3 regions of the Rahnella perminowiae genome follow, and region 3 is predicted to be linked to each of the others. Evidence: predicted binding sites of a transcription regulator. Region 3 holds the regulator's gene; each other region holds the start of a gene.
The links. The regulator PurR, encoded in region 3, represses purine synthesis genes. The targets are predictions, from matches to a motif close to CANGCAAACGTTTGCNTG.
Positions count from the first base shown of each region.

Region 1: rbsD (D-ribose pyranase) is a predicted target of PurR. The motif match lies at 4,538-4,555, and genes of this name have one in related genera.
Region 2: J1781_RS20085 (NCS2 family permease) is a predicted target of PurR. The motif match lies at 7,907-7,924, and genes of this name have one in related genera.

Region 1 is NZ_JAFMOT010000165.1:71,664-82,716, forward strand. Features, by position in the region: gene viaA (ATPase RavA stimulator ViaA) at 1-706, opposite strand, end outside; gene ravA (ATPase RavA) at 709-2,217, opposite strand; gene kup (low affinity potassium transporter Kup) at 2,485-4,353, shown strand; gene rbsD (D-ribose pyranase) at 4,568-4,987, shown strand; gene rbsA (ribose ABC transporter ATP-binding protein RbsA) at 4,995-6,500, shown strand; gene rbsC (ribose ABC transporter permease) at 6,507-7,478, shown strand; gene rbsB (ribose ABC transporter substrate-binding protein RbsB) at 7,502-8,392, shown strand; gene rbsK (ribokinase) at 8,460-9,389, shown strand; gene rbsR (ribose operon transcriptional repressor RbsR) at 9,390-10,400, shown strand; gene J1781_RS07590 (FadR/GntR family transcriptional regulator) at 10,383-11,053, opposite strand, start outside.
Region 2 is NZ_JAFMOT010000185.1:168,127-179,179, reverse strand. Features, by position in the region: gene J1781_RS20115 (ABC transporter substrate-binding protein) at 1-1,011, opposite strand, end outside; gene J1781_RS20110 (LysE family translocator) at 1,093-1,725, opposite strand; gene J1781_RS20105 (inositol monophosphatase family protein) at 1,879-2,685, shown strand; gene J1781_RS20100 (methyl-accepting chemotaxis protein) at 2,911-4,473, shown strand; gene J1781_RS20095 (putative bifunctional diguanylate cyclase/phosphodiesterase) at 4,484-6,577, opposite strand; gene J1781_RS20090 (glutathione S-transferase family protein) at 6,844-7,512, shown strand; gene J1781_RS20085 (NCS2 family permease) at 8,040-9,407, shown strand; gene J1781_RS20080 (Na+/H+ antiporter) at 9,575-11,053, shown strand, end outside.
Region 3 is NZ_JAFMOT010000188.1:250,404-261,456, forward strand. Features, by position in the region: gene nemA (alkene reductase) at 1-57, shown strand, start outside; gene gloA (lactoylglutathione lyase) at 221-628, shown strand; gene rnt (ribonuclease T) at 721-1,434, shown strand; gene J1781_RS24725 (Grx4 family monothiol glutaredoxin) at 1,527-1,868, opposite strand; gene J1781_RS26375 (hypothetical protein) at 1,849-1,977, opposite strand; gene J1781_RS24730 (C40 family peptidase) at 2,331-3,227, shown strand; gene cydH (cytochrome bd-I oxidase subunit CydH) at 3,393-3,512, opposite strand; gene purR (HTH-type transcriptional repressor PurR) at 3,817-4,842, shown strand; gene punR (DNA-binding transcriptional activator PunR) at 4,878-5,783, opposite strand; gene punC (purine nucleoside transporter PunC) at 5,920-7,137, shown strand; gene cfa (cyclopropane fatty acyl phospholipid synthase) at 7,492-8,643, shown strand; gene J1781_RS24760 (riboflavin synthase subunit alpha) at 8,735-9,388, opposite strand; gene J1781_RS24765 (MATE family efflux transporter) at 9,643-11,016, shown strand.

The DNA.
Region 1 (11,053 bases), on a different contig from region 3:
CATGTGGACTGGTTTTGGCCGTCTGGCTGCGGCCCAGTTGTTCGGCCAGATGCATCAGTTCAGGCTGCTGCTGAAGGAAAGCGCCAAACCGTGCCAGTGACTGAATATCACCCCGCAGCCGCTTCCCTTTACTCATGTCCCACAAACGTCCGGCTGCAGTGTCGTTCTCGGCTAATAAAGGGGATAACTCGCTGCTGAGCTGCAGACGTTGCAGCAATTCTTCCTGCAATTGCTCCTGTTCCTGTTCGAGCAACTGATGATGAACGTTCACCGTCTGGAAGGTCAGGTTCAGGCGCCAGCGCTGAAGGAATAAAGTATGAAAGCTATTGCCGGTTTTTGACGTACGCGAAGCTTCATTATTTTCCTGTAAGGTACGGGCTTCTGTAGCAAATGGAGAACTGAGTTGCACCAGTTCATCGATGAGGGAAGCGAGACCGGACTGAAAAGACGTAGCATCAAGCTGCTGACAGTGCTGGTAAAGGTAGAATTCTTTGGCCAGCTCATGAGGAACCGGCGTTTCGTGGATCCTCTGGCGCAGGCGCAATTTCCATTCCGGAAGATCCCGGGTTAATGCACGCTTCAGACGGGGAAATTTCTCGAAGAAAACGACCAGTGCAGGCGCCGCCAGCAAGCCGACAATCAGTTCTTCAATCAGTTCGGCTTCGCTGATCGCCAGCAGCAGATCCAGTGACTCGAGACTGAACATGATCAGTGACCGCTGAATGTCTGTTGCTGATGACGCAACTGTTCAGCCACCTGCAGCAGGCTGGCTTCAATTTTTGCCATCCATTCAGCCGGAACAAACAGGCAGTTTTGCTGCTGGCTGAATTCGTGCCTCTGCTGCGCCAGTTTTGCGGTCAGGTCATTGAGCATATTTTTCATTTCGTCGGGAACAGCAATATGCGCATGGCCGGGCAGTGTCAGTGGTGTGCTCTGACGGCTCACATCCAGCACCAGAATTTGCTGTTTGTCATCGATTTCCAAATCCACGGTTTGTACAAAACCAATCCCGTTGAGTTTGGCTTTCATTACGCCCCCTTTATTTAGCCATTCTTCCAGGATGCTGCGTTCGAATAATAAGTGTGTGACTTTTATTTCATGCAGGTGCAAAGGCGTTTGCAATAACAAGGTCAGATTGGGGGTATTGAGTGATTCTGGCAGGCTGTATTGTGGCTTACGGCTGAAAATCCCGGCTTTCTTACTCAGTTTGATTGACTGACGCGTGCTCTGTTGTTGCTGATGTTGCATCCACTGCTGATTAAGCTGCTGGATTTTCATCAGCAACGCCCGCTGCTGATAAGCCTGCTCAGTGATGAGTTGCTCAATCTGAGTGTGCAGGAGGTTATACGTATTGAGATCATGCCATAAACAATCTTTCAGCAGGATCAGATCCACCGGGGTAATCGCTTTTCTGCCACTGAAAAATGCACAGGCCTGCAACAGGCGCAGGGCTTTTTTCCAGCGACGGTCAGAAACATAAGGGGCAGTATCCAGGGCATCAAGGCGCTGGCGCAGCTGGAAGATCAGCTCAAAGCAACTGTCTGAAAGATTGACTTTGTCGATCTCCGGCTGCCATTGTTGGTATTCTTCATCACTGATACTCAGAGACTCTGCTACCGGATTAGTGCTTTCATTGTTACGGCTGGTCAGCAGTGAGCGAAAATTTTGCTTATCCTGCACTTTATCCAGCCACAGACGGATCAGCATGCGGTCATACAGTGCCTCAAGACCACCATCAGCTTCGGGTAATTCGTTGGAAGCGCTGACCAGCAGACGTAAAGGTATTGCTTCTTCACGCTCGCCATTACGGAACCGGCGCTCGTTGATGGCGGTCAGAAGCGTGTTGAGAATGGCGGGACCGGCTTTCCAGATTTCATCAAGGAAGACAATTTCAGCTTCCGGCAAATAACCTTCGGTCAGACGCAGATAGCGGCCCTCATCTTTCAGGGCCTGAATTGATAGCGGACCAAAGACTTCTTCCGGCGTGGAAAAGCGTGTCATAAGATATTCAAAAGCGCGGGCATGGCGGAACGCGAATTTCAGGCGACGGGCGATCAGACTTTTTGCAATGCCCGGCGGCCCCAGCAGGAAAACGCTTTCGCCGCACAGGGCGGCCAAAAGGCAAAGTCGTATGGCATCCTGCCGTTCGTACAGGCCATGTTCTAATGCGTTGGCAAGACGGGCTATCCGTTCTGCCAAAAGGGGAGATTGCGCCATACTGTCTCTTTCGGTATCCATTAAGTTATTGAATAGTGTACTGGCTGGTGACGATATTCCACGTTTATTTTTATCGTTATAGCTTGTTGATTACTAAAAATTTTCTATTATCAAAAATGCGACCTCGTTCATAAGAACGCCGGTTTCACTGCGCATTTAAGGGTAGGCAATCTGATTTATTCGTGCATACTGTGCGCCTTTTAGTGGGCATCATAAGTCTGAGCGCACACATCGCTTACGGATGTTCGAGCAAAAAAGAAACGAAATATGAGCACTGAACATAAACGGTCACTCCCAGCAGTAACCCTGGCCGCCATTGGTGTGGTCTATGGCGACATTGGTACCAGTCCTCTCTATACCTTAAGAGAGTGTTTTTCTGGTCATTATGGTTTTAACGTTGAACCCAGCGTCGTTTTTGGCTTTCTTTCTCTGATTTTTTGGATGTTAATCCTCATTGTTTCGCTCAAGTACCTCACTTATGTGATGCGGGCGGACAACGCAGGCGAAGGGGGTATTCTGACGCTGATGTCTCTGGCAGGCAGAAACACGTCGGCGCGAACCACTGCCGTTCTGGTCATTCTCGGCCTGATCGGGGGAAGCTTCTTCTATGGTGAAGTGGTGATCACTCCGGCTATTTCAGTACTTTCCGCAATGGAAGGTCTGGAAATCGCAGCCCCTTCGCTCGATCCTTATATCGTTCCTCTTTCTATTACTGTTCTGACGCTGCTTTTCATTATTCAGAAGCATGGTACCGGCATCGTGGGCAAACTGTTTGCACCGGTAATGTTGCTGTGGTTCCTGACGCTGGCGGTGCTTGGCGTCAACAGTATTATGCAGAATCCTGAAGTGCTGCGCGCCATGAACCCTATGTGGGCAGTTAACTTCTTTATCGAGCATAAGTCGTTCTCCTTCCTGGCGCTCGGTGCAGTGGTTCTGTCGATTACCGGTGTTGAAGCGTTATATGCCGATATGGGCCACTTCGGGAAATTCCCTATCCGTCTGGCCTGGTTCACCGTGGTACTGCCTTCTCTGGTGCTGAACTATTTCGGTCAGGGCGCATTATTGCTGAAAAACCCGGAATCGATTAAGAACCCGTTCTTCCTGCTGGCGCCTGACTGGGCATTAATCCCGTTACTGATTCTGGCAACACTCGCGACCATTATCGCCTCCCAGGCAGTTATTTCGGGCGTGTTTTCCCTGACCCGCCAGGCTGTACGTTTGGGCTATTTACCGCCAATGCGCATTATCCATACGTCAGAAATGGAAGCTGGCCAGATTTACATTCCGGCTATCAACTGGCTGCTTTATTTTGCGGTGGTTATTGTTATCGCCAGCTTCGAGCATTCGAGCAATCTGGCGGCGGCTTATGGTATTGCCGTGACCGGTACGATGGTGCTGACCAGCATACTTTCCTGTACGGTTGCGCTCAAAAACTGGCACTGGAAACCCTTCCTGGTCGGACTTTTACTGATCGGTCTGCTGTTTATGGATATCCCGCTGTTCGCGGCGAATGCCACCAAACTGTTCTCCGGTGGCTGGTTGCCACTGACGCTGGGTTTGTGCATGTTCATCGTGATGACCACCTGGAAGAGCGAACGCTTCCGCCTTATGCGCCGTATGAACGAGCATGGGAATTCCCTGGAGGCGATGATCGCCTCTCTGGAAAAATCTCCGCCGGTGCGTGTTCCGGGAACGGCTGTGTATATGTCTCGCGCCATCAACGTCATTCCGTTTGCATTGCTGCACAACCTCAAACACAACAAAGTATTGCATGAGCGCGTGGTACTGCTGACGCTGCGCACGGAAGATGCGCCTTATGTGCATAATGTCCGGCGTGTCACCATCGAGCAGCTGTCACCGACGTTCTGGCGTGTAGTAGCCAGTTACGGGTTTAAAGAAACGCCGAACGTGGAAGAAGTATTCCATCGCTGTGGTCTGGAAGGATTACCGTGCCGGATGATGGAAACGTCATTCTTCATGTCGCATGAATCGCTGATCCTGACCAAGCGCCCGTGGTATCTGTACTTCCGTGGGAAACTCTTTATGGCGCTCAGCCGCAATGCCCTGCGTGCGCCCGATCAGTTTGAAATTCCGCCTAACCGGGTGATCGAACTCGGCACGCAGGTGGAAATCTGATCCTCATTTCTGCCGCTCAAAGGGTACCTTCGGGTACCCTGTTTTATTTCTGCTTCTGCCTTTCTTAAACGATAACTCAAATTTCCACGTTGTTTCCGAATCAGTCAGCGAAACGTTTCGACGCTGATCACAATTCCATCACTAGCTCGTTGCCATGTCCGTTAATCTTTATAAACTCTTCAATGAGCGAAACGTTTCGCTGTAGGAGTTCACAATGAAGAAGTCACCGCTGTTAAATGCCGAAATCTCACATGTTATTGCCCGGTTAGGCCACACCGATCAGCTGGTTATTGGCGATGCCGGTCTTCCGGTGCCAGCAGCTTGCCAACGCATCGATCTGGCATTAACCCAGGGAGTCCCCACCTTTTTACAAGTCTTAGAGGTAGTGACACACGAGATGCAGGTTGAGCGGGCTATCCTCGCCGAGGAAATCCAGACTAAAAATCCTCAACTCCATGAAGCGTTGCTCGCCCAATTGACACAACTCGAACAACACCAGGGAAACACCATTGCTTTGGATTACGTCAGCCATGAGGCATTCAAAGCGCAAAGCGAAAAAAGTCGGGCTGTGATCCGCAGCGGGGAATGTTCGCCTTATGCGAACATTATTCTGTGTGCCGGCGTAACCTTCTGAGGCTTTTATGCAACCTTTGCTGCAACTGACAGGCATTGATAAAGCCTTTCCCGGCGTGAAAGCCCTTTCCGGCGCGGCGCTCAGCGTCTATCCGGGACGAGTAATGGCGTTGGTGGGGGAAAACGGCGCGGGCAAGTCCACCATGATGAAAGTGCTGACCGGCATCTATCAAAAAGATGCCGGCTCAGTACGTTTTCTGGGTAAGGAAGCGATGTTCAACGGTCCGAAAGCATCGCAGGAAGCCGGGATCGGGATTATCCATCAGGAATTAAATCTGATCCCTCAACTGACTATTGCTGAAAACATCTTCCTTGGCCGTGAGTTTGTAAACGGTTTTGGCCGTATCAACTGGAAGAAGATGTATGCCGAAGCCGATAAACTGCTGGCGCGCCTGAATCTGCGTTACAAAAGTGACCGGCTGGTGGGGGATTTATCCATCGGCGACCAGCAAATGGTAGAAATAGCTAAGGTGCTTAGCTTTGAATCCAAAGTCATCATTATGGATGAGCCGACCGATGCCCTGACCGATACTGAAACCGCTTCTTTATTTAGCGTTATACGCGAACTGAAAGCTGCCGGCTGTGGCGTGGTGTATATCTCACACCGCATGAAAGAAATCTTCGAAATCTGCGACGACGTGACGGTATTTCGTGACGGGCAGTTTATTGCAGAGCGTCCGGTCAGCGAACTGGAAGAAGACACGTTGATTGAAATGATGGTGGGTCGCCGTCTGGAGGAACAATACCCGCGTATTAATCATGAACGCGGTGCGCTGCGCCTGCAGGTGCGTGATATCAGCGGACCGGGAGTGAACAACATCAGCTTTGATCTGTACAGCGGCGAAATCCTGGGGATTTCCGGTTTGATGGGTGCCGGCCGTACCGAACTGATGAAAATTCTCTACGGCGCGCTACCGCGTAAAAGTGGTTATGTGGCGCTAGATGGCCGCGAAGTGGTGACTCACTCTCCGCAAGACGGGTTGGCAAACGGTATTGTTTACATTTCTGAAGACCGTAAGCGCGATGGTTTGGTGCTCGGTATGTCTGTGAAAGAAAACATGTCACTGACCGCGTTGCGCTATTTCAGTCACACCGGCGGGCGCCTTAAGCATGCCGACGAACAACAGGCTGTCGGCGATTTCATCCGCCTTTTCAATATCAAAACACCGTCAATGATGCAGACAATCGGCCTGCTGTCCGGCGGTAATCAACAAAAAGTGGCGATTGCCCGTGGATTAATGACGCGGCCGAAAGTTCTGATCCTCGACGAACCGACGCGCGGCGTTGACGTTGGTGCTAAAAAAGAAATTTACCAGCTTATAAACCAGTTCAAGCGCGAAGGGCTGAGCATCATTTTGGTTTCCTCAGAAATGCCGGAAGTGATTGGCATGAGTGACCGGGTTTTGGTGATGCATGAAGGTCATTTAAGCGGTGAATTCCCGATAGAACAGGCTACGCAAGAAGTGTTGATGGCAGCTGCTGTCGGCAAGCAATACGGCGTGACGCAGGAGTAATCAGATATGAGTTCTCAGACATTGCCAGCCAAAAAGCGCTGGATCAGTAAAGAGTGGTTGCTGGAGCAAAAGTCTCTGATTGCGCTGCTGGTGTTGATTGCCGTGGTTTCTTCCATGAGCCCGAATTTCTTTACGGTTAACAACCTGTTTAACATCCTCCAGCAGACGTCCGTCAACGCCATTATGGCGGTGGGTATGACGCTGGTGATCCTGACGTCCGGTATCGATTTATCCGTCGGCTCTTTGCTGGCGCTGACCGGTGCTGTTGCCGCCTCGATTGTCGGACTGGAAGTGAATGCGCTGGTTGCTGTGGGGGCTGCGCTGGTGCTGGGTGCTGCTGTGGGTGGCGTCACCGGTATGATTGTGGCCAAAGGTAAGGTTCAGGCGTTTATCGCCACGCTGGTCATGATGTTGCTGCTGCGCGGTATCACAATGGTGTATACCAACGGCAGCCCGATCAGTACCGGTTTTAATGATGTCGCTGATGTATTTGGCTGGTTTGGTATCGGTCGCCCGCTGGGTATCCCGACGCCCGTCTGGCTGATGGCTGTGGTGTTTATTGCGGCGTGGTACATGCTGCATCACACCCGGCTAGGGCGTTATATCTACGCGCTGGGCGGTAACGAATCCGCTACGCGTCTGTCAGGTATCAGCGTCGATAAAGTTAAAATTATCGTCTATTCCCTGTGTGGGTTGTTAGCCGCTCTGGCCAGTATCATTGAAGTGGCGCGATTATCCTCTGCGCAGCCGAACGCGGGTACAGGTTATGAGCTGGATGCGATTGCCGCTGTGGTATTAGGGGGAACCAGCCTGTCCGGGGGAAAAGGACGCATTGTTGGAACGCTGATCGGTGCATTGATCCTTGGCTTCCTGAATAACGGTTTGAACTTATTAGGTGTTTCTTCCTACTACCAGATGATCGTAAAAGCAGTTGTCATCCTGCTGGCGGTTCTGGTGGATAACAAAAGCAACAAATAACCTCTCCTACAGGACTTATGACCATGAATATGAAAAAACTGGCTGTCTGGGTTTCCGCTGCAGCGATCACCGCTTCTTTCAGTGCTAACGTTCTGGCGAAAGATACCATTGCGCTGGTGGTTTCCACGCTGAACAACCCGTTCTTCGTCTCCATGAAAGACGGTGCGCAGAAAGAGGCGGACAAACTGGGTTATAACCTGGTGGTTCTTGACTCTCAGAATAACCCGGCGAAAGAACTGGCAAACGTACAGGATCTGACGGTTCGTGGCACTAAGCTGATGCTGATCAACCCGACTGATTCTGATGCGGTAGGCAATGCCGTTGCGATGGCAAACCAGGCGAAAATCCCGGTGATCACCCTTGACCGTCAGGCTACTAAGGGGGTTGTGGCCAGCCACGTTGCATCGGATAACGCCTTCGGTGGTAAAATGGCCGGTGATTACATTGCCAAGAAACTGGGTGAAAACGCTAAAGTCATTGAACTCGAAGGGATCGCCGGGACGTCTGTTGCCCGTGAACGTGGTAAAGGTTTTGCTCAGGCTGCTGAAAAACACCATTTCCAGATCCTCGCCAGCCAGCCTGCTGACTTCGACCGCACCAAGGGTCTGAACGTTATGCAGAACCTGCTGACTGCACATCAGGATGTACAGGCCGTGTTCGCTCAGAATGATGAAATGGCGCTCGGTGCATTGCGCGCCCTGCAAACTGCCGGTAAAACGGATGTGCTGGTTGTTGGCTTTGACGGCACCGAAGACGGTATCAAAGCGGTTAACAGCGGTAAAATGGGTGCGACCGTTGCGCAGCGCCCTGAACAAATCGGTGTGATCGGCGTTCAGACCGCAGACAAAATATTGAAAGGTGAAAAAGTGCCTGCTGTTATCCCTGTTGATTTGAAACTGGTTGCTCAGCCGTAATACTCTTTTTATCTACGCTGTAACTGCGCCTTCTGATGGAGGCGCTATTTGACTCAGGGATCTCCACATGAAAACCGGCAAACTGGTGGTACTCGGCAGTATCAACGCTGACCACATTCTGAATATCAACCAATTCCCGCTACCGGGCGAAACGGTTATTGGCAAGCAGTATACCGTAGCCTTTGGCGGCAAAGGGGCGAATCAGGCCGTTGCAGCCGGTCGCAGTGGTGCTGATATTTCTTTTATTGCTTGTGTGGGAGATGATGATATTGGTGAGCGCGTTCGCAAGCAGCTGGCCAGTGACCATATTGACACGCAACCCATTGAAGCCATTAAAGACACTACCACTGGCGTAGCGCTGATTTTTGTGAATGCGGAAGGTGAGAATGTTATTGGTATCGATGCGGGAGCTAATAAAGCTGTTACCCCGGCATATCTTGATCGCTATAAACAGCAGGTCATCGGGGCTTCTGCTTTATTAATGCAACTGGAATCCCCTCTTGATACGGTGATTGCGGCAGCGAAGATTGCCAAAGACAACGGTACACAGGTGATCCTCAATCCGGCTCCTGCATGCGAATTGCCGGATGAATTACTTGCGCGGGTGGATATAATCACCCCGAACGAAACCGAAGCTGAAAAGCTGACGGGAATTAAAGTTGACAGTAATGAAGCTGCCGCATGTGCTGCGAAAGCTTTGCATGAAAAAGGTATCGCAACCGTCATCATTACGCTGGGCAGTAAAGGCGTCTGGCTCAGCCAGAACGGCGAAGGAAAGTTGGTGGCGGGGTTTCGCGTGAAAGCCGTCGATACAATAGCAGCAGGTGATACTTTTAACGGTGCATTAGTCACCGCGTTGCTTGAAGGTAAAACGATGGATAGCGCGGTACGATTCGCGCATGCGGCGGCGGCGGTTGCCGTGACGCGCCCTGGTGCCCAACCTTCCGTTCCGTGGCGTAACGAAATAGACGATTTCCTCGCACAACAGGAGGCCTGATTGGCCACCATGAAAGATGTCGCCCGCCTTGCGGGCGTTTCAACCTCGACAGTCTCCCATGTTATCAACAAGAATCGTTTTGTCAGTGAGTCCATCGCTGAGAAAGTGAATGCTGCCGTAGAACAACTTAACTACGCGCCTTCCGCATTAGCCCGCAGCCTCAAGCTGAATCAGACCCGTACTCTCGGTATGTTGCTGACGGCCAGCAGTAACCCTTTCTATTCGGAAGTCGTGCGCGGAGTGGAGCGCAGTTGTTATGAGCGTGGATACAGCCTCATTTTATGCAATACAGATAATGATGCAGAGCGTATGAACCGCAGCCTGGAGACGCTGTTGCAAAAGCGGGTCGACGGGTTGCTCATCATGTGTACTGAAAACCACCGGCCATCGAAAGATGCGATCAGCCGGTATCCGTCACTGCCGATTGTGATGATGGACTGGTCACCGTTTGATGGCGCGATAGATATTATTCAGGATAACGCGCTGCTGGGCGGCGAAATGGCGACGGCGTTTTTAATCCGTCAGGGATATCATCGCATCGCCTGCATTACCGGCCCGTTGGATAAAACGACTGCGCAGGAACGACTCAGTGGCTATCGTCAGGCGATGGAGAAAGCAGGTCTGAAGATTTTGCCCGGTTATGAAGTGAGTGGTGATTTTGAATTTGAAGGCGGATTAGCCGCAATGCAAAAGTTGCTGGCGCTACCTGAACCGCCTCATGCAGTTTTCGCCGGTAACGACGCGATGGCCGTTGGCGTGTATCAGGCTCTTTATCAGCGCAGATTGCGCGTCCCTGAGGATGTCGCCGTGATGGGTTACGATGATATCCAGTTAGCGCAATATATGATGCCGCCGCTGACAACAATCCATCAACCTAAAGACTCGCTGGGAGAACTGGCCGTTGATGCATTACTACATCGGTTGCAAGACCCGGATTCACAACCACAGGTATTAGTATTAACGCCGGAGCTGGTCGTGCGTCAGTCGGTGGGATCACTCATCGGTAAGTAACAGGCTCTGACATTCCAGAAGTGCTGCATTGGCATCACCGGCCAGAATGGCATCCGTCAGCCGCTGGTGATGCTCCAGCTTAATCACCTCATTGCCGGTAATTGCCCGAAAATAGCTCTGATACACTGAGCTGAATAAATTCGCGAAAGAAGTCAGGAACGGATTTTTCCCCGCTTCATAGATAAGCTGGTGAAATTGCGTATCTACTGTTATCCAACGTTCCCGATCGAAGTTGTTATGTAGCTGGCGCATCTCATACATATAGAGGGAGAGCTGATGCGTTTGCTCTTTACTGGCAGCGAGTGCCGCTAAGGCGCAGGCCTGAGGTTCGAGAGCTCTGCGCAAAACAATAAAATGTGCCATCACCTGATCGAAGTTTTCGCGGGTCATCCACCAGGTCAGTAATTCCTGATCGAGAAAGTTCCAGCTTGATTGCGGCATCACCCGGGTACCAATTCGCGGACGAGGTAAAAGCATCCCCTTGGCCGTCAGCGTTTTTACGGCTTCACGCACGGCCGTGCGGCTGACCCCAAAAATCTCTCCTAACTCATTCTCGCCGGGAAGAATGGCACCTTCCGGATATTCCCCAGACAAAATACGTTGTGCAATTTTCTCCGCAAGAAGATAAGAAAGGTTACGTTGAGCCGCTTGTT
Region 2 (11,053 bases), on a different contig from region 3:
TTTGTGCATATCAATGTCAGCAAATTTTTGCGGGTAGAGTTTCTTCGCCATCCACAGTTCGCCAATCGCCAGCGCTTCAGGCATCGGATAGCCCCAGGCTTTGGCATATTCCGGCATCAGATAAACACGGTGATTTTTGACCGCATCAATACTCTGCCATTTGGGATCACCGGTGATCTGCCCGACCACTTCCGGATAACGATCCTGTACGAAGATCACCTGCGGGTTCCAGGCGATCACCTGTTCCAGCGCGACCTGCTTAAACCCTTTTACCGTCGCGGCAGCAACGTTCATCGCACCGGCATGGGCCATCATCAGGCCGGTATATTTGCCGGAACCGTAAGTGGTCAGATCGGGATTTGCCATATATGTGCGGATCCGCTGATTGGCCGGAACACCTTTCAGCCGCCCGGCGGTTAACTGGCGCTGAGAAAAAGTATAGTCGATCAACGCCTGTGCCTGTTTCTGGTGATTGACGACTTCGCCAATCAGCGCAATACCTTTCTTCAGTCCTTCGGTATACGCCTTATCTTCATCAGGCAGGACCGGGTTCATCATGTGTTCTTCGCCTTTCGGGTCATCACGCAGTGAAACCGCCACGACGGCGATCCCGGTCTGGCTGATCTGGTCGATCATTTCCTGCGGTGCATAGTGGGTGACGAATACCACTTGCGGATGCAGTGCCACCAGACTTTCCAGATTCACGCTGGTCAGGTCGCCGACCACCGGTGTTTTCGCCAGTTCCGGCGCGAGGCGTACATAACCGTTGCCCAGTTGCCGCTGCCAGTTATTCAGTACGCCGACAATATCTTTAGTGGCATCCAATTGAACCAGCAAGTTGAGGGTCTGATGCTGCAATACGACGACACGGTTAACCTGATCAGGAAGCGTGACCTGACGGCCGAGCTGATCGGTTATCTGGCGGGTGGCAAAAACGGAAGGGGAAAACAGGCTCAGGGCCAGCCCGAGCAGGGTAACCGAGGGCAAAAAACGCAATGAAAATGGGTGCACGGAAAAATCCTCTGATTTCGTTATGCAGAGAATTATATAGCGTTGGTGTGAAACTGAATATAACCGGTGACAAATGGCCGGTTATTTACGTCCGTCCAGCAACATACGCACTGCCAGTCCGCCCAGTACTGCGCCCATAAACCAGCGCTGGATGATCATCCACACAGGCCGTCCTGCCAGGAAAACGGCGATGTAACCGGCCGAAAGCGCAATGAGTGCGTTAACTGACGCACTGATCAGAATTTGCGAGCCACCAAGAATCAGTGACTGTGCCAGCACATGCCCCTGTTCCGGCACGATGAATTGCGGCAACAGTGTCAGATATAATACCGCCGCTTTCGGATTCAGCAGGTTCGTGACCAGCCCCATGGTGAACAGCTTTTTATTGCTGTCACGTGGTAACTCCCTGACCTGAAACGGTGAGCGGCCACCGGGTCTGACCGCCTGCCACGCCATATACAGCAGATACGCCGCACCGCCGATACGCAGGGCGTCATAGGCAAATGGCACCGCCATCACCAGCGCGGTAATACCGAGCGCAGCAAACAGCATGTAAAACAGGAAGCCCAGCACAACGCCCCCCAGGGAAATCAGACCGGCTTTCGGCCCCTGACACAGCGAGCGCGAAATCAGGTAAATCATATTCGGGCCAGGCGTTAACACCAGCCCGAGGCAAATTAACAGAAAGGGGAACCAATGAGCGGCATCTGGCATGACAGCCTCCGGCAGGCTTCAGAAAGTGGCAGCCCACAGATATAGAATGTTTAGCACTGGTTTGGCAAGTGACAGCTTGTCATTTTTTATTCATCGATTCCGGTGCATTCTATAAAGGTGACTTACTTCCTTCAGACTGAAAAATCAGGATTTATGATGACGAACACAACGATGTCGGCGCGTCTGGCGATTGCCGGTCAGATTGCGGCACAGGCCGCTGAACTGGCGCTGGGTTTTTTTAACCGCCGGGACGCCATCGAGGTCAGCAGTAAACGCACCCAGGATTTCGTTTCTGAAGCTGATGTGGCGGTCGAGCAGTTTATCCGCAGCCATCTGGCGCAGCATTTCCCGCAGGACGCGGTGATCGGTGAAGAGATGGGGGGCGTACTGACGGATGCCCCTTGCTGGGTGATCGACCCGATCGACGGAACGTCGAATTTCCTGCGTGGTTCGCCGCTGTGGGGCGTATCACTCGGACTGGTAGAGAATAAAAAGCCGCTGATCGGTATTGTGGCGCTGCCGGTATTAAACGATCTGTTTGCGGCAGAATCCGGCAAGGGGATTTTCCTCAACGGCAAGCCGTTTCGTCGTGATGATCGTTTTGAAGATGTGCAGATTGTGTCGCTGGGTGACAGCTCGGACGACAAACTCGACGAAGCCTCGGCATTTTATCAGGGCCTGCGTGCAGCAGACTGGTCGGTGCATTGCTATCGCTGCACGACCGTCGGCATGGTGTTTGCGGCAAAAGGTATTATCGGCGGGCATTTGCAACGCCGCACGACGCTGTGGGACATTGCAGGTGGCACGGTGCTGTGCCAGGAAGCCGGACTGGACACTGTGGTCAAATTTGCCCGCACCGCAGACGGCATTGAGGATTATCGCCATATGTCAGTAGCCGCCGGCACGGCGGATCTGCTATCGGCAGTCATTCCGCTATGGCCCGGATTTGAACCGAAGTAAGTGGCGATAATCGCTCTCTCTTTATGAGAGAGCAAATTGTCGAAACGTCTGTCAGATCCTATTTTTAACGCTGGCCGGTAACATGAAAAATTCGTCCGGTAACCCTAAAATTACATTTCGAAAGTCAGCATTTAACAAAATGAAATATAGTTTCATTTTCACTAAAGTTCCCTCTGTTCCGGCCGTTATGAGTGTTTCCTGTCACTGACTTTCCGATGTGCCCAGATGAAAAAGATCATCAACCTTTCCATACTTGCCCGTTTGCTGGGTGCATTTGCACTCGTCCTGAGTTTGCTGTTAATTTTGGCGGCGATGTCAGCCTGGCTGCTTAACAGCAGCAATCAGCAGATTGAAAACTACCGCGCTTACCGGCTTCCCGGTGTGCAGTATCCGCTGGTGATGCGTGGCACGCTGGCAGAGTTACGCCTGCAGCAGGTGCAATATATCGCCTCGCCGGAGGGTGCACCGCGTGACGGGCACCGGGGCGAAATCCTTCAGGCAGTGGCCACCTTTAAAAACGCGGAAAATGCGTATCTGAAGCTCAACAGCGGCGGCAGTCAGTCAGCCTTGTTTAAGCAGATCGTCGCTAATTTTGAGCAGTTTTCGCTGGCGAATAATCAAGTTATTGCGGCAGTTGAGCGCAATGATATTGCGCAGGCCACACAAATCAGTGGCGATAACTCACGCAAATACCGCACACAACTGATGGCGGATCTGGCAACGCTGGTCAAAAACGAGCTGACCAACAGTGAAACGGCGGCAGCGGATGCCCGCAGCAGTTACCATACGGCCAGCGCGATGTTTTTAGTGCTGGTCTGTGTGGCCTTTATTCTTTCACTGGCCATGGCGCTGCTGCTGGCGCGCACGCTGGTGAAGCAGCTCGGCGGGGAGCCGGCATATGCCGCATCCATCATGCGTGAAATTGCCGCCGGTAATCTGGCGGCAAAAATCACACTGAAACCGGGTGATGATGGCAGTTTGCTGGCTTCGCTGAACGGCATGAATCAGCAACTGAATAAAACCATTCATCAGATTATGGAAGGCAGTGAATCCATCAATCATGCCGCCAGTGAAATTGAACAAGGCAACGTGGACTTATCACAGCGCACTGAAGAACAGGCGGCCTCGCTGGTGCAGACCAGTTCCAATATGCAAAACCTGACCATGACTGTCAGCCAGAATGCCGAGAATGCCCGGCAGGCGAGTCAGCTGGCGCTGGAAACCTCGAAAACGGCGTCTCAGGGCGGCGTAATTGTGACGGGGATGCAGGCGCATATGCGTGATGTTTCGGGCAGTTCGAATGAAATCATCAATATCATCAGCGTGATTGAAGGTATTGCCTTCCAGACCAACCTGCTGGCGCTGAACGCCGCTGTGGAGGCGGCGCGTGCCGGTACGCAGGGCAAAGGATTTGCGGTGGTAGCGAGTGAAGTGCGGGTGCTGGCGCAAAAAAGCGGGCAGGCGGCAAAAGAAATTAAAGATCTGATCCAGGGCACCGTCAGCAAAATTGCCGAAGGGTCACAGCAGGCCGATCGCGCCAGTAAAGCCATGAGTGAGATCGTCAGCTCGGTGAATAAAGTGGCAGAAATTGTCCGGGAAATCTCGACGGCAAGTTCTGAGCAGCACACCGGTATTCACGAAGTGGGGATTGCCGTTGATCAGATGGATCGGGTTACCCAGCAGAATGCCGCACTGGTGGAGCAGGCGGCGGCAGCGGCGCAATCCCTCACGGAACAAAGCATTGATTTGCGCAACGCCGTGCGGTTTTTCCGCACGGCGACAGCCTGAGCCGTGCGCATCAGCCTTTATGCGTCAGGGGGAGTTTTGACTCCCAGTCCGTATCGGGGTGTTGGGCAATTTGTTGGGGCGTCATCGGACGTCCCAGAAGATAACCCTGCAAGGTATCGCAGCCCAGTTGCGTCAGGAATTCCTGCTGTTGGGTAGTTTCAACGCCTTCGGCCACCACTTTGAGGTTCAGCGTCTGGCCGAGGGCGATGATCGCAGAAACAATACTGGCATCTTCGCTGCCTGCAATCAGGTCGTTAATAAATGCGCCGTCGATTTTCAGCTCACTGGCGGGCAGACGTTTCAGATAGAGCAGGCTGGAATAGCCGGTACCGAAATCATCAATCGAGGCTTTTACGCCGTACTGTGTCAGGCGCTCCAGAATTTCTACGCTGCTATCCGGGTTGCGCATGGCGGTGGTTTCGGTGACTTCCAGCGTGAGCATTTCAGGCGGGATCTGATGGCGTTCAATGGTTTCTATCACCATTTCGACCAGATTTGTCTGTTCAAATTGCAATGTGGAAAGATTCACCGCCACCGTCCATTGCGTATGTCCGGCCATATGCCATTCTCGTAACTGGCGACAGGCTTCGTTCAGCACCCATTCGCCGATCGGAATAATCAGGCCGGTTTTTTCTGCCAGCGGCAAAAATACATCAGGGCTGAGGATGTTACCCCCGCGCTCCCAGCGCAGCAGTGCTTCGAAGCCGCTCACCGGCCCGTAAGGCGCAATAAATTTTGGCTGATAGTGCAGGCGCAGCTCATGGTGTTCAATCGCCAGACGCAAATCATTGAGCATCTGCAACTGGTTCTGCGCGTTGGCGTTCATTGACGGCTGGAAGAAACTGTGGCCGTTGCGACCGGAATTTTTGGTGTGATACATCGCGGCGTCGGCATTGAGCATCAGCTCGCGCTCATTCTCTCCATCGCCCGGATATACTGCGATCCCCACGCTGGCAGAGACCAGCAGTTCATAGCGGGAAACATAAAACGGACGTGCAATCAGATGTACCAGCTTATCGGCCAGTTGTGACGCATCGGTCGGTTCGGTGATTTCAACCAGCAGTACAAATTCATCGCCGCCGAGACGCGCCAGCGTATCCGCCGCCCGGAGCTGTGATTGCAGACGTTCAGTGACGGAAATTAACAGCTGATCGCCGATGTGATGGCCGAAGGCATCGTTAACCGCTTTAAACCCGTCGAGATCCAGAAACAGTACCGCAAACTGCGATTCACCACGCAACGCTTTCTGAAGTGCCTGACTCATGCGGTCTTCCAGTAACAAACGATTAGGTAAACGGGTCAGATTGTCGTGCAGCGCCAGTTGGGTCAGCTCGCGGTTTGCCTGTGCCAGAGAAGACGCCAGAATTGAGGTGCGTGCCTGCATCCGGCCATCGAGAATAGAGATGATCAAGGTGATGGCCAGAATCGCCAGCGTGACCACAATCACCAGTAACGCCAGCCAGTTATTATCCACGCCGCTGAACGCTGCCATACTGTGACTGTCCGTCGGGAATCGGGCTGCCTCCATGCCGATGTAATGCATACCGACAATCGCGGTGCCCATTATCACCGCAGCGCTGATGCGCAGCAGGCGGACATTAGGCGACTGCTGGCGCAAATTGAATGCCATCCACAGCGCCGCGCCGGAAGCGACAATCGCAACAACAACAGAGAGCACCACCCAGCGGTAATCGTAGGTAATGGGCGGCATCATCTGCATGGCGGCCATACCGGTGTAATGCATAGCGGCAATACCGCCGCCCATCAGTAAGGCACCGGCAAATAATCGTCTGGTCGGTAATTCCTGCAGACAGACCAGCCACAGCGCGAAGGCTGAGGAAATGATGGCGATCACCATAGAAAGCAGGGTGATGAAAGGGTCATAACCCATCGGCATCGGGGAATTAAAAGCCAGCATGCCGATAAAATGCATCGACCAGATGCCGATGCCCATTGCAATGGCGCCACCTGTTAACCAAAGTCGGGAAGCCCTTCCTTCCGTGGTGGCGACCCGGCCCGCCATATCTAGCGCGGTATAAGAGGCAAGCATTGCAACAATGAACGAAAACATCACAAGCACATTGTTGTAATTACTGGAAAACATGTGAGGCTCCACAAAGAGAGAGTCGATAGCGACGGGCTGATTTTTATCCGGCGATAATGGCATTAAGAATTATTAAAGGCGAATGAACTTACGATATTTTTTTTCATGTAATTAAGATTAATCCGTAAGTGATTTTAATCAAATAAAAAGTTTTTTGATAAATTAATCCTGAAGAAATGGAGGGTTTTAAAACGAAACAGATACGCGTTTTGAAAGCGTTGTCTATAGTTAACAAATAATTAAATGAAACAGGACGACAGACATTTATGTTAACAGTGCATCATTTGGATAATTCCCGTTCGCAGCGAATCTTATGGATGCTCGAAGAACTGGACATTCCTTACGAAATCAAACGTTATCAGCGGGATAAAAAATCCATGCTGGCACCGGCATCACTCAAAAAAATTCATCCTCTGGGCAAGTCACCCGTACTGGAAGATAACGGACTGATCCTCGCGGAATCCGGCGCCATTATTGAATACCTGCAGGAGGTGTATGACGATGCGGGCACGCTGAAACCCACGGCGTTTGCCGAGCGTCAGCAATATCGCTACTGGATGCACTACGCTGAAGGATCGCTGATGCCTTTGCTGGTCATGAAGCTGATTTTCAGCCGTCTGGGTCAACCGCCAATGCCATGGCTGATCCGCCCGATTGCCGGCGCGATCGGGCAGGGCGTGCAGAAAAATTATCTGGATAAACAGATCCATACTCATCTGGATTATCTTGAACAGCACCTGGTAACTCATCCTTATTTTGCCGGTTATCAGTTCAGCGCAGCAGATATTCAGATGAGTTTCCCGATAGAAGCGATCAATGCCCGGTCCGGACTTGGGAAATATCCGCAACTGAATGCCTGGCTATCAAATGTGACTGCACGTCCGGCCTATCAGAAGGCGCTGGAAAACGGCGGACCATTTAATATTTTACGTTAATCCATTACGCGCTTTTATATTATTCAGGCATTGATTGCGCATCATGGGGTACGCAATCAACGCCTGATAAAAATAAACCACAATAAATACCCTGCTATTTATTTCGCCTCTTTTTCTTCCTTTTTTGCCACCGGATAAATTTCCACCACAATCGCGTTTTTATTGACCGGACAACGGTAAATTATTGCCATTCACAGTTGATGTGCGCCGGTTAAAGGCGAGATAATCGTTTGCGTACCTCCCCTTCATACTTCACGTTGCAGACGTGTTGGCTACGGTCGGTCACCCGAATCACTTACCTGAGTAAGCTCATCGGGATTCCCTTCCTTGCCGCCTTCCTGCAACATGAATTATTTGGGGCGTTTTTTTAATGAGTCCCCGCCATACGCGCTGCGAGTTAAACGTTTGCTTTGCCGTTCTGACGCTGTTTCCGGCGATTCAGGACGACAAATAAGGAAAGGAACGTGCAGAAACGGTTTCATAATGACCACGCCGGCTAATCAGTAAAGACATTCAGAGGATTTTCCATGTCGAGTCAACAACCTCAGGCGGGCAGCGCCGTTGCGCCAAAAAGCCCGCTTGATGCTTTTTTCAAAATGAGTGCGCGTGGCAGTAATGTCCGTCAGGAAGTGATAGCGGGCTTAACGACTTTCCTGGCGATGGTATATTCGGTCATTGTCGTGCCATCCATGCTCGGCAAAGCAGGCTTCTCGCCAAGTGCAGTATTTGTTGCGACCTGTCTGGTTGCCGGTTTTGGTTCCTTGCTGATGGGCCTGTGGGCAAACCTGCCGCTGGCGATTGGTTGCGCCATTTCTCTGACTGCCTTTACCGCTTTTAGTCTGGTTTTGGGCCAGCATATCAGCGTACCGGTGGCACTCGGCGCGGTATTTCTGATGGGCGTCTTGTTCACTATTATCTCGGTGACGGGCATCCGTTCGTGGATTTTGCGCAATCTGCCAACAGGCGTTGCGCATGGCACCGGTATCGGTATTGGTTTATTCCTGTTACTGATCGCCGCCAACGGTGTTGGCCTGGTGGTGAAAAACCCGCTGGACGGCTTACCGGTGGCACTTGGCGCGTTCACCTCTTTCCCGGTAGTGATGACATTACTCGGTCTGGCGGTGATTTTTGGCCTGGAGAAACTGCGTGTTCCGGGTGGCATCTTGCTGGTGATTATCGCGATTTCGATTATCGGCCTGATCTTCGATCCTGCCGTGAAATATCAGGGTTTGTTTGCGATACCTTCTCTGGCAGGCGCTGACGGCAAATCGGTGATTTTCGATCTGGATATCATGGGCGCGCTGAAAGCTGCGGTATTACCCAGTGTACTGGCCCTGGTGATGACGGCGGTGTTTGATGCCACCGGCACCATTCGCGCGGTCGCCGGTCAGGCCAATCTACTGGATGAAAACGGGCAGATCATCAGCGGCGGCAAAGCCCTGACGGCTGACTCCGTGAGCAGTATTTTCGCTTCCCTGGTTGGCGCTTCTCCGGCTGCGGTTTATATCGAATCGGCAGCCGGCACGGCGGCTGGCGGTAAAACCGGCCTGACAGCCACCGTGGTCGGTGTGCTATTCCTGCTGATGTTGTTCCTGTCTCCGCTGTCTTATCTGGTCCCTGCTTACGCCACCGCACCTGCGCTGATGTACGTTGGTCTGCTGATGCTCAGCAACGTCACCAAACTGGATTTCAGCGATTTTGTTGACGCGATGTCAGGGTTACTTTGCGCGGTCTTTATTGTTCTGACCTGTAACATTGTCACCGGCATTATGCTCGGTTTCAGCGCACTGGTGATTGGCCGTATTTTCTCCGGCGAATGGCGTAAACTTAACGCTGGGACGGTGATTATCGCTGTGGCGCTGGTGGCGTTTTATGCGGGCGGATGGGCGATCTGATCTGTTTGCTCCTCTCTCTTCGCAGGGGGAGGAGCAAATCCTCTCTGATGTAACCGCACGCACTGATTTAAATCACATCTCCTTTTGATCTACTATTCCTTAGTTCGCTCCGGACTCACTCACCTGCGTCTGGCTGAAATTTATAAAAACAAGAGTCTAAGGAAAGCATGGAAATCTTCTTTACCATTCTGATTTTGATTCTGGTGGTGTCGCTCTCCGGCGTCGTCACCAGAATGTTGCCGTTTCAGGTTCCTCTTCCGTTAATGCAGATTGCTGTCGGTGCCTTGCTGGCCTGGCCAAATTTTGGTTTGCATGTGGATTTCGATCCTGAGCTGTTTCTCGTCCTTTTTATCCCGCCGTTACTGTTTGCTGATGGCTGGAAAACCCCGACCCGCGAATTCCTCCACCACGGGCGCGAAATTCTCGGGCTGGCACTGGTGCTGGTGTTACTCACCGTCGTTGGTATTGGCTATCTGATTTATATGATGGTGCCGAATATCCCGCTGGTGGCCGCGTTCGCGCTGGCAGCCGTGCTTTCACCAACCGATGCCGTGGCGTTGGGCGGGATTGTCGGTAAGGGGCGTATTCCGAAGTCGATCATGGGCGTGCTGGAAGGTGAGGCGCTGATGAATGACGCATCCGGCCTGGTCTCCCTGAAATTTGCTATTGCTGTGGCGATGGGCACGATGATTTTTACCGTCGGCGGTGCAACGGTCGAATTTCTTAAAGTGGCGATCGGCGGCCTGATGGCCGGTGTGGCGGTGACGTGGTTATACAGTAAATCGCTGCGCATCATGAGCCGCTGGAGCGGTGATGATCCGGCGACACAAATTGTCTTCCTGCTGCTGCTGCCGTTCGCCTCGTATCTGATTGCCGAACATATCGGTGTGTCGGGCATTCTGGCCGCAGTGGCGGCGGGGATGACCATCAGCCAGTCCGGCATTATACGTAACGCGCCACTGGCGATGCGCCTGCGCGCGAACAGCGTGTGGGCGATGCTTGAGTTTGTGTTCAACGGCATGGTGTTTATCATGCTGGGCCTGCAATTACCGGGGATCCTTGAGAACTCTATCGATCAGGCCACACACGACCCGTCTATTGTGACATGGCATCTGTTTGCCGACGTCGGGATTATCTATTTTGCGCTGCTGATCCTGCGTTTCGTCTGGCTGTGGGTAATGAAGAGTTTCAGCAACCGTTTTCTGAAAAAGAAACCGCTGCTGTTTGGCAACTACAGCACGCGTGAGCTGTGGGTGGCCTCTTTTGCGGGTGTGCGAGGGGCCATTACGCTGGCCGGTGTGTTGTCGATTCCGTTATTCCTGGCTGATGGTTCGGCGTTCCCGTCGCGTTATCAACTGGTCTTTCTGGCGACCGGCGTCATTCTTTTCTCACTGATTGCCGGCGTGATTGCCTTGCCGTTCCTGCTCAGAGGTGTGGTGGTGGCTGACGGCACGACCTACCGTGAAGAAGAACGCATGGCGAAATCGATCGCTGCAGAAGTGGCGATCGAAAGCCTGCATAAAATGGAAGAACGTCTGGCGGCAGATACCGAAGAAAATATTGATGAACAGACGCTGAAGGAGATCAGTTCGCGGGTGATCGGGACGTTACGACGACGCACGGCAAACCGTGATGATATGGAAACC
Region 3 (11,053 bases):
CCGGAAACCTTTTATGGCGGCGGTGCTCAGGGTTACACCGATTATCCGACACTGTAATAATTAAAAAAGAGTCATTGACTCCTTGCAGCAGAAGTGGCCCTCCTTCTGCTGTTTTTTTTGGGTCAGTCATTCAACAATCGGTTGCCCTTTTACAGACAAAGTGGCTGCTATCAGTTAGTCTTGACCCGTTAATTCTCATCCTGCAAATAAAGAGGAACCTATGCGTTTACTCCACACCATGCTTCGCGTTGGCGATCTGCAACGTGCTATCAGCTTCTATACCGATGTTTTAGGTATGCGTTTGCTGCGTACCAGCGAAAACACTGAATATAAATATTCTCTGGCTTTCGTCGGTTACACCGAAGAAAGTGAAGGTGCAGTGATCGAACTGACCTATAACTGGGGCGTCGACAGCTACGACATCGGCACCGCTTACGGTCATATCGCATTGGGCGTTGATAACGTTGCGCAAACATGTGATGACATCCGTAATGCGGGTGGGAAAGTGACCCGTGAAGCGGGCCCGGTCAAAGGCGGCTCCACTATTATCGCGTTTGTTGAAGATCCGGACGGTTACAAAATCGAACTGATCGAATCCAGACACGCAGGACAGGGGCTGGGTAATTAAATTTCCCCGACCACCGACTGGGGCGCAATCGCGCCCTTTTTTATTGCCTGATTTTTGCCACAACCCTGCAAGCGGCGGCAAAATTTGTCATAATGCGCGCTGAATTCGATGAAGATAAGAAACTAATGGCCGAGAATAGTGACATTAACGCCCTGAGAGGCCGTTTTCGTGGTTTTTATCCCGTGGTTATCGATGTAGAAACCGCCGGATTTAATGCCAGAACCGATGCGCTGCTGGAAATTGCAGCGATCACGCTGAAGATGGATCAGGACGGCTGGCTGCAAAGCGATGAGACCGTGCATTTCCACGTCGAGCCTTTTGAAGGTGCGATACTGGTGCCGGAAGCGCTGGCATTTAACGGTATCGATCCGACCAATCCGTTACGCGGCGCAGTCAGTGAATATGAAGCTCTGCATGAGATTTTCAAAGTCATCCGCAAAGGAATGAAAGAGCAGAACTGTAACCGTGCGATCATTGTGGCGCACAACGCGAATTTTGATCACAGTTTCCTCATGGCAGCGGCCGAACGTGCCGGGCTGAAACGTAATCCGTTCCACCCTTTTGCTACGTTTGATACTGCCGCGCTAAGCGGGCTGGTACTCGGGCAAACGGTGCTGGCAAAAGCCTGTATCAGTGCGGGTATCGATTTTGACAGCAGCCAGGCACATTCTGCGTTGTATGATACCGAGCGCACGGCCGAGTTGTTCTGCGAACTGGTAAACCGATGGAAACGCCTTGGCGGCTGGCCTCTGGTGCTTTCAGACGAACAAGCCGAAGACGAAACGGCGTCTGAAGAAAATCAGTAATGACGACTTTCCGGCGGACTGAAAACAAAAAAGAGCGACATCATGTCGCTCTTCATATTTTCCGGTCGAAAAGCCGGTGATCTTCCGTAGTATTACTCTTCAGAAGATTTGTATTTCTCAGCAGTTTCTTTGATCAACTGCTGCAGCTCGCCGCGCTGGAACATCTCAACCACGATGTCGCAGCCGCCAACCAGTTCGCCGTCCACCCACAATTGTGGGAACGTTGGCCAGTTAGCAAACTTTGGCATCTCAGCACGGATGTCCGGGTTCTGCAGGATATCCACGTAAGCAAAACGTTCGCCACAGGCAGAAAGCGCCTGAACAGCCTGAGCAGAGAAACCGCAGCTTGGCAGTTTTGGCGAACCTTTCATGTACAGCAGAATCGGGTTTTCAGAAACTTGCTTCTGAATCTTTTCAATAGTTGGAGTAGTCATTTCTTGCTTCCTCAAGCCGGTACAGGCTGTCACGATCATTGCTCTTCACGCGCAGCACAAAGAGACGGTGTACAATCACAATACCTTCTATTGTAACGACGGCAGCCATCAGATAAAAACGCCATTTTTTGTGGGGTCTTTCTCAGTGCTGACAATTTATTTAACCATTTTTAGCGGGTGCGCTCAGGCTCACATATTTAAACATTCATCGGGAATAACATTTCCGGCGTTCATCAATCCGATCTAATTTGCAGAATTCCACTGATTAACTCAAATATTAACATCATGAAAAACGGTCATTTTTTTGACTAAAAATGGCGGTTATTTCGACATAAAAAAAGCTATTAACTTTTTCTCACAATATGATCTAGAATCGAGGCAATTCGTGCTTTTTTGTCGGGTTCTTTTAGGCAATACTCTGACATCCCTGATGTTTAACCTACCACTCATGGTAACGAAGCTATGCGCTTACTGTTCACGCTTTTTGTGCTGCTCTTTACCCAGCTGTTTTTAAATATGGCACATGCGTCGCCACAGACTCGTGTCTCTGCCGATCAGCGTAAAAGTCATGTTAATCAGGCTGCGCCGGAAGAACGACGAAAGCGAAAAACGGTTGCTGCGAAAAACAGTAAAAAAACGAAAACCGCGCCCGTCACAGAACAAAAAACTCAGGATAAGAATTCGAAGAAGAAAGTGAAAAGCACCGAACTGGTTAAACGAAAGACCACGACGGAGAGAAGCGCCAAAACGCGGGCCGAAAGTAAAAAAGAAAAGACACTCAAGACCACGCGGGCCGAGAGCAAAACAGAGAGACATAGCAAAACCCGTACCCTCGCGAAAAACAGCACGGAAAAGGCCGGTAAAAAAGAAGCCTATGGCCGGCACCGTAAAGGTAAGAAATTCGAAGAAGACAGCAAACCGATTACGCTAAGTGCAACACATAAAAAACGCTATCAGCATGCTCAGCAAACGGCCATGACCAAACTGATGCACCAGGTAGGAAAACCGTATCGCTGGGGCGGAACCTCGCCGAATACCGGTTTTGATTGCAGCGGCTTAGTTTATTATGCCTACAAAGATTTGATCCGTATAAAAATGCCACGTACAGCAAATGAAATGTATCACCTGCGCGATGCCGCTCCGGTCAAACGCGGCGAACTTGAAAGCGGTGATCTGGTGTTCTTCAGAATCAATAACCGCGGCGCGGCAGACCATGTTGGGGTTTACGTTGGCAACGGCAAGTTTATTCAGTCTCCAAGAACGGGCGAAGACATTAAAATTACTTCTCTTGGCGATGATTACTGGCAAGACCACTATGTAGGCGCACGTCGGGTAATGACCCCTAAAACGATCCGATAATAAACAATTCGTTAAGTCTGAAGGTTCGCTAATCAGCCATTGAATAGCATTTAACGAAGCGTTTCTGCAGGGAAGAACATCGGCGGTAACGGTCACTGCGTAACATTGAAAAGGGCGACGCCTGTGACAGGCGTCGCCCTTTTTTATGGCGGATCACTTATTGAATCAGTTCATTATTGCAGTGAAGCTGAAAGCGATAATCATAAGCAAAGCGCATACCGTGGTGATCAACGATAATTTCAGGTTGCTGTCCATCAAACCCCCTTTCGGATCAAATTGTGGCATTTCTTAATACCACACTCATTGTGTGCCAACGCATTTTCTCATAATTAACCTTTAAAATCTTGTGTTGAATGACAATGCGTTCCTGAGAATTTTGCTTCCACTTTCCTGCATTATAAGAGAAAATTGTCGGTTAACACGTCTGTGTGCCGGTCGATTTCACCCGAGAGCATTTCGCGCCTCATTCTGAAGAATCCACCCAATGATTTCACTGCCCTTTGAGAAGCCAGCAGTTAAATCCTCGCAGGCAAACGATTAACATAATGCTAACGTGCTGAAGCACGTGAGTTCAGGAGTCATTGTTTACATGGCAACGATTAAAGATGTCGCAAAGCGCGCTGGCGTTTCCACTACAACCGTGTCGCACGTCATCAATAAAACACGTTTCGTCGCCGAAGAAACCAAAGAAGCGGTTCTCCTTGCAATCAAAGAGTTACATTACTCTCCGAGTGCTGTAGCCCGCAGTCTGAAGGTCAATAACACTAAAACCATCGGCCTGCTGGCCACCTCAAGCGAAGCGCCCTATTTTGCCGAAGTGATTGAAGCCGTGGAAAACAGCTGCTTCTCCAAAGGCTATACGCTGATTTTGTGTAACTCGCATAATAACCTGGAGAAACAACAGGCCTACCTGCAAATGCTGGCGCAAAAACGCGTCGACGGCTTGCTGGTGATGTGCGCGGAATACCCTGATGAATTGCTCAATATGCTCGAAGAGTACCGCTCGATTCCCATGGTGGTCATGGACTGGGGTGAAGCACGCAAGAACTTTACCGACAGCATTATCGATAACGCTTTCGAAGGTGGTTACATGGCCGGTCGTTATCTGATTGAACGCGGTCATCGTGATATTGGCGTGATCCCCGGGCAACTGGCGCGTAATACCGGCGGCGGCCGCTTCCAGGGTTTTGTGAAAGCACTGACTGAAGCCAATATTCCTCTTCGTGACGAATGGGTAGTTCAGGGTGATTTCGAACCAGAGTCTGGCTACCAGGCAATGCATAAGATTCTGATGCAAAAGCATCGTCCGACTGCCGTGTTTTGCGGCGGCGATGTGATGGCAATGGGTGCAATTTGTGCCGCAGACGAACTCGGCCTTCGCGTTCCTCAGGATATTTCCGTGATCGGGTACGACAATGTGCGTAACGCCCGTTACTTCTCCCCGGCGCTGACAACCGTGCATCAGCCGAAAGAACGTCTGGGTGAAATGGCCTTTACGATGTTACTGGACAGAATTGTCAGTAAGCGTGAAGAGTCCCAGACCATCGAAGTGCATCCGAAACTGGTCGAGCGCCGTTCAGTCGCCGACGGCCCGTACCGTGATTACCGTCGTTAACAAATCACAAACGCCTGCCTGTGCAGGCGTTTTTTCTAATCGCGCAGCCATTCCTGATTCATGGTGTCTGTATCGCCCATGTATTCCAACAGCCAGCTCAGTGAAGGTGAAGGATTGCTTTGATCCCACGTCAGGCAGCACGGGCTGTCAGGGAATATATTCTCCAGTGCCAGCACCTGTAATTTTCCCTGTTCAATCCACGGCATGACCTGGTGAACCGGCATCATACCCACGCACAATCCTTCAGTCAGGCATTCCAGCGCACAGGTCCAGTCCGGCACGACCAGACGCCGCTGGTTATCGAGCGTCCAGGTATCACGCTTCGGCAATGTCCGGGAAGTATCTTCCAGGCACAATGCCGGATAAGGTCGCAGTTGATCATCGTTCAGCGCACCGGATAGCTGCGCCAGCGGATGTTGCGGGCTGACGACACAATGCCAGTCCATAAATCCCATATCACGAAAACTGAAGCGCCCGCCAACCGGTATCGCGCGCGTAGCGCCGATCGCCACGTCTGCACGCCCGTCGACCAACGCATCCCAGACACCGTTAAACACTTCCGAGTGAATAATGAGTTCGGTATCCGCAAAATGGCGATAAAAATCGAGCACCAGACGCCGTGTCCGTGCGGGTTTGACAATCCGGTCGACCGCCACACGTAATTCGCCGCGCCAGCCGTTCGCCACCTGCTGACACTGCCGGCGGGTGGCTATCATTTTTTTTGTCATAACCCGTGCTTCATCGACAAAAACCTTTCCCGCTGGCGTCAGCACTACGTCACGATGTCGACGCTCAAACAACGGCACGGCCAGCCATTGTTCAAGCTGGCGGACGGTGTAACTGATGGCAGAAGGCACACGGTGTAAGTCCTGCGCAGCTGCACTAAAACTGCCGGTTCTTGCGACAGCATCAACCACTTCGAGAGCGTATTCTGACCACATAATCCAGCCTTCAATTTTTTTGATAGCAGAGTGCAAATATTAACGTTTCACAAGCCTGTTATCAAAGCGTTAAACTCCGCCCCCGGTATGAAATCTGCGTCACATCATCTGCAATAAATAAATTAACGAGACAATAATGAAACCCTCCTTTGGATTTATGCTCTATCTTGCGGGTCTGAGCATGCTGGGCTTTTTAGCCACCGATATGTATCTGCCTGCGTTCAGTGCCATGCAAACCAGTCTGATGACCAGCCCCGGGATGATCAGCGCAAGTCTGAGCATTTTTCTCGGTGGATTTGCTGTTGGTCAGTTGCTGTGGGGGCCACTGTCGGACAGAATCGGCCGTAAACCGGTATTGCTTCTTGGTCTGATACTTTTTGCGTTCGGCTGTCTGGGTGTTATCTGGGTTGAGAATGTACGCGCTCTTCTGGCTCTGCGTTTCTTACAGGCCATAGGCGTGTGTGCTGCCGCAGTCACCTGGCAGGCTATCGTTGTTGACCGTTTTTCTGCCGATGTGGCAAAAAAAACTTTTGCCAGCATTATGCCGTTAGTGGCGCTTTCTCCGGCTCTTGCACCGTTGCTGGGTGCCTGGGTGCTCAATCATTTTGACTGGGAAGCTATTTTTGCCCTGCTGACCGTCGTTGCCATCGCTTTAGTGCTGACGACGCTGACTCTGCGTGAAAACAAACCGGCAAAAGACGCAAAGGCAGATAAAACCGGCTTTACGACTTTATTGAAATCGCCTGTTTACAGCGGGAATGTCATGATTTATGCCGCCTGTTCAGCGGGTTTCTTTGCGTGGCTGACGGGCTCACCGTTTATCCTGAGCGATATGGGCTATTCACCCGGTGCCATCGGGCTGAGCTATGTTCCGCAGACTATCGCTTTCCTGCTCGGTGGTTTTGGTTGCCGTGTTCTGATCAACAGGCTGGACGGCAATAAAATTCTGCCATGGTTACTGACTGGTTACGGCATCAGTATGGTGGCCTTGTTCTGTGTGGCTATGTTCACAAATGCCGGGCTGACAAGTTTGCTGATCCCTTTCTGTCTGATGGCTTTGGTGAATGGTGCAACCTATCCAATTGTTGTCGCAAATGCATTAATGCCATTTCCTGCTAATACAGGTAAGGCGGCAGCGTTGCAGAATACCTTGCAGCTTGGGCTTTGCTTTCTTGCCAGCATGCTGGTTTCCGCATTTATTGTGCACCCGCTCATGGCGACAGTCACGATCATGCTGTCTACACTATTGTTGGTAGTTTTGGGCCGCTGGCTCTCTTTACAGCATAAAAATGTGCGAGACGATGAGCAGCCACCGGAGCAGGAAACTCAGACTCTGCATGCAAATCAACAGTGATAATACCCTAATGTAACAGTCACTTAGCGGGCATTTTCATTGATTACGATTTACTATTGAGAATGCCTGCCAGCGAGCCTATACTCAACAAAACTAAATAAAATAGCATTTTTACAAAACTTTTATTACATACTTAAGCCAGACGCGCGGACGGTGTCACACTTATTTTTTGAATACTTTTCACGGATGATTTTCCTGCCCGTCTTCCGGCGCGCAGGCGTTCTTCTTAATTTCCTCTGTTGGTGTCGAATATCGGGCGAGACGCTAGTCGTCTGTTCTCATAAAGACCTGCAAAAATAGCCTTTGCTTTTCCCGGCAGGTTAATAAGTCAGAAGAGAAAGTGATGGAGAAGCTATGAGTTCATCGTGTATAGAAGACCAAAGCATTCAGGACAATCAATGGTATCGGATCGCCAGTGAGATGCTGGCGATGGCAGATATTCAGGTAAACGGTAATCGTCCTTTCGACCTTAAAGTAAAAAACACTGACTTCTTTAAGCGTGTTTTACAGGAAGGTTCTCTGGGCCTCGGTGAAAGTTACATGGACGGTTGGTGGGAATGCGACCGTCTGGATATCTTTTTCCAGCGTGTTATCCGTGCCGGTTTGGAAAATAAACTGCCCCACCATTTCAAAGATACTTTACGTGTCGCCGCAGCACGCCTGACTAATTTGCAATCGCGCAAACGGGCGTGGATTGTCGGCAAAGAGCATTATGATCTGGGCAACGATTTATTTACGCTGATGCTCGACCCCTACATGCAATATTCCTGCGGCTACTGGAAAGAAGCCACTACGCTTGAAGAAGCGCAGGAAGCAAAACTCAAAATGATCTGCGACAAGCTGCAATTAAAACCGGGACAGCGCCTGCTGGATATCGGTTGCGGTTGGGGTGGGTTATCTGAGTACGCCGCCAAAAATTATGGCGTAAGCGTTGTAGGTGTCACGATTTCTGCTGAACAACAAAAACTGGCTCAAAAACGCTGTGAAGGGCTGGATGTCACTATCCTGCTGCAGGATTACCGTGACCTGAATGATCAGTTTGACCGTATTGTTTCTGTCGGGATGTTTGAACATGTGGGTCCGAAAAATTATCAGACCTATTTTAATGTCGCCAAACGCAATATTAAACCTGACGGTATTTTCCTGCTGCACACCATTGGTTCTAACAAAACAGACCTTAATGTCGACCCGTGGATTGATAAATACATCTTTCCCAACGGCTGTCTGCCCTCTGTTCAGCAAATTGCACATAACAGCGAGTCACTGTTTGTGATGGAAGACTGGCACAATATTGGCGCTGATTATGATCGCACACTGATGGCATGGAATGAACGCTTTCAGAAACACTGGCCGGAACTGGCGGAAAAATACGGTGAACGTTTCCACCGTATGTTTACCTACTACCTGAATGCCTGCGCCGGGGCTTTCCGCGCCAGGGATATTCAGTTGTGGCAGGTTGTCTTCAGCCCGGAAGGCGTTGATGGGGGCATCCGCGTACCACGCTGATGATCTTCGGTTTGCCAATAAAAAAAACCGGACATTTATCGTCCGGTTTTTTATGCACGCCATTTTTTATTCGAATAAAAAGCCTGAGATGCTATTGCGCTTTATCGATCATCGCCTGCGCCGTGGCGATAGCCGCTTCACGGCTGGCTAATACACGTTCTACCGTATCGACAATCGCCTGGGTTTGCGGGTCGATTTCGATATTAATTTTGTCACCCAGACGTTTTGTGCCCAACGTCGTGCGTTGCAATGTTTCCGGAATTAAATGCACACAAAAACGGGTGCGGGTCACTTCACCGATAGTGAGACTAATACCGTCAATACCGATATAACCTTTATGTAATACATATTTCATCAAATCTTCATGCGGCATACGAAACCAGATCTGACGGTTATTTTCTGAGGTCAGGATTTTTGCCACTTCTGCCGTGCAAATAATATGACCAGACATTAAATGCCCGCCAATTTCATCATTAAATCGCGCTGCACGTTCCAGATTAACCGGATCACCCTCTTTCAGTTCACCGAGATTCGTCAGACGCAAGGTTTCTTTCATCAGATCAAAACTGACCAGATCACCGTTAACCTCAGTGACGGTCAGGCAGCAACCATTGTGTGCCACCGATGCGCCAAGCTGCAGGTTATCCAGCATATTTTCAGGTAAACGAACCACATGGGTACGGAAGTTAGGTTTCTCGTCGATCGATACGACCGTGCCGGTTCCCTGTACAATTCCGGTAAACATAGCCTTTTCCTCAATGTTTAAAACTGCTGTATTAAAACGTCACTCCGGTCAGTTTGCCGCAGAATTAATTGAAAGCCAATTCTCTGCGATAAGAAATAGCACCGTCTGCTTCAATTTCATTATTTAACTGACCATTAACAGCTTTGTTTGCTTAAAAATACCGACAATGTACAATCTTCGGACTATTTCCCTCTGTTCCATGCCATCTGTCATGGCATTTTTTATTCAATATAATCAAATAAAAAGGTGTATCTGTGCAGAAGTACCTTGCAGAAGCGCGGGTTCTGTTAGCGCTTGCCATCCCGGTCATCCTTGCGCAAATTGCGCAGACATCCATGGGCGTAGTGGACACAATAATGGCGGGTTCGGTCAGTGCCACGGACATGGCTGCCGTGGCTGTCGGCACCTCAATCTGGTTGCCGGCGATTTTATTCGGACACGGTTTACTGTTGTCACTGACCCCCACTGTCGCGCATTTAAATGGTGCCGGGCGTCGCGATAAAATTGGTCATCAGGTTCAGCAAGGGTTCTGGCTGGCTTCGGGTGTTTCGGTGCTGATCATCGCGGTGCTGTATCAATGCGACCATATTCTTAGCCTGATGCATAACATTGATCCTGAGCTGAAAGCAAAAGCCGTCGGCTACCTGCATGCCATTATGTGGGGCGCGCCGGGCTATTTATTTTTCCAGGTGCTGCGTGACCAGTGTGAAGGTTTGTCAAAAACCAAACCAGGCATGGTATTCGGCTTTATCGGCCTGCTGGTCAATATTCCCGTTAATTACATTTTTATATACGGGAAGTTCGGCGCCCCCGCACTCGGGGGTGTCGGTTGTGGTGTCGCGACGGGCACAGTGTATTGGGTCATGTTCTTCATGATGCGGATTTATGTCCGCCGCAATCGTGCACTGCGTGATACTCAGCCACATTCACGGTTTGCGAAACCCGACTGGCCGACACTGCGTCGCCTTATCCAGCTGGGTATGCCTATCGCACTGGCATTATTTTTCGAAGTGACACTGTTTGCGATCGTTGCCCTGCTGGTCTCCCCGTTGGGGATTGTTGCCGTGGCCAGTCACCAGATTGCGCTGAACGTCGGTTCGCTTATGTTCGTTATACCGCTGTCTTTAGGTGTTGCAGCCACTATTCGCGTAGGGTCGCGTTTAGGTGAATCTTCGGTTGAAGGCGCAAAGGTTGCAGCCTATACCAGTATCGGAACGGGGATAATGATGGCCTGCTGCACAAGCGTGACGGCCATCATTTTTCGCGAGCATATCGCCTCACTTTATAATGACAGCCCGGAAGTCGTCACGCTGGCTTCCCATCTGCTGATCTTTGCTGCGTTGTTTCAGATTTCAGATGCGATTCAGGTTATCGGCAGTGGCATTTTGCGGGGCTATAAAGATACACGTTCGATCTTCTACATTACGTTCGTCGCTTACTGGGTGCTGGGTCTGCCGGTAGGGTACACCCTCGGACTGACGGATATTCTGGTTCCGCGAATGGGGCCAAGCGGTTTCTGGTGCGGGTTTATTTTGGGGCTGACTTTTGCCGCGCTGATGATGACATTGCGGATGCGCTGGTTACAAAAACAACCCTCTTATACTATTTTGCAAAAAGCGGGCCGTTAATCCCGCGGCTTTTCCGTGCGCTGTGCATATGTGTACC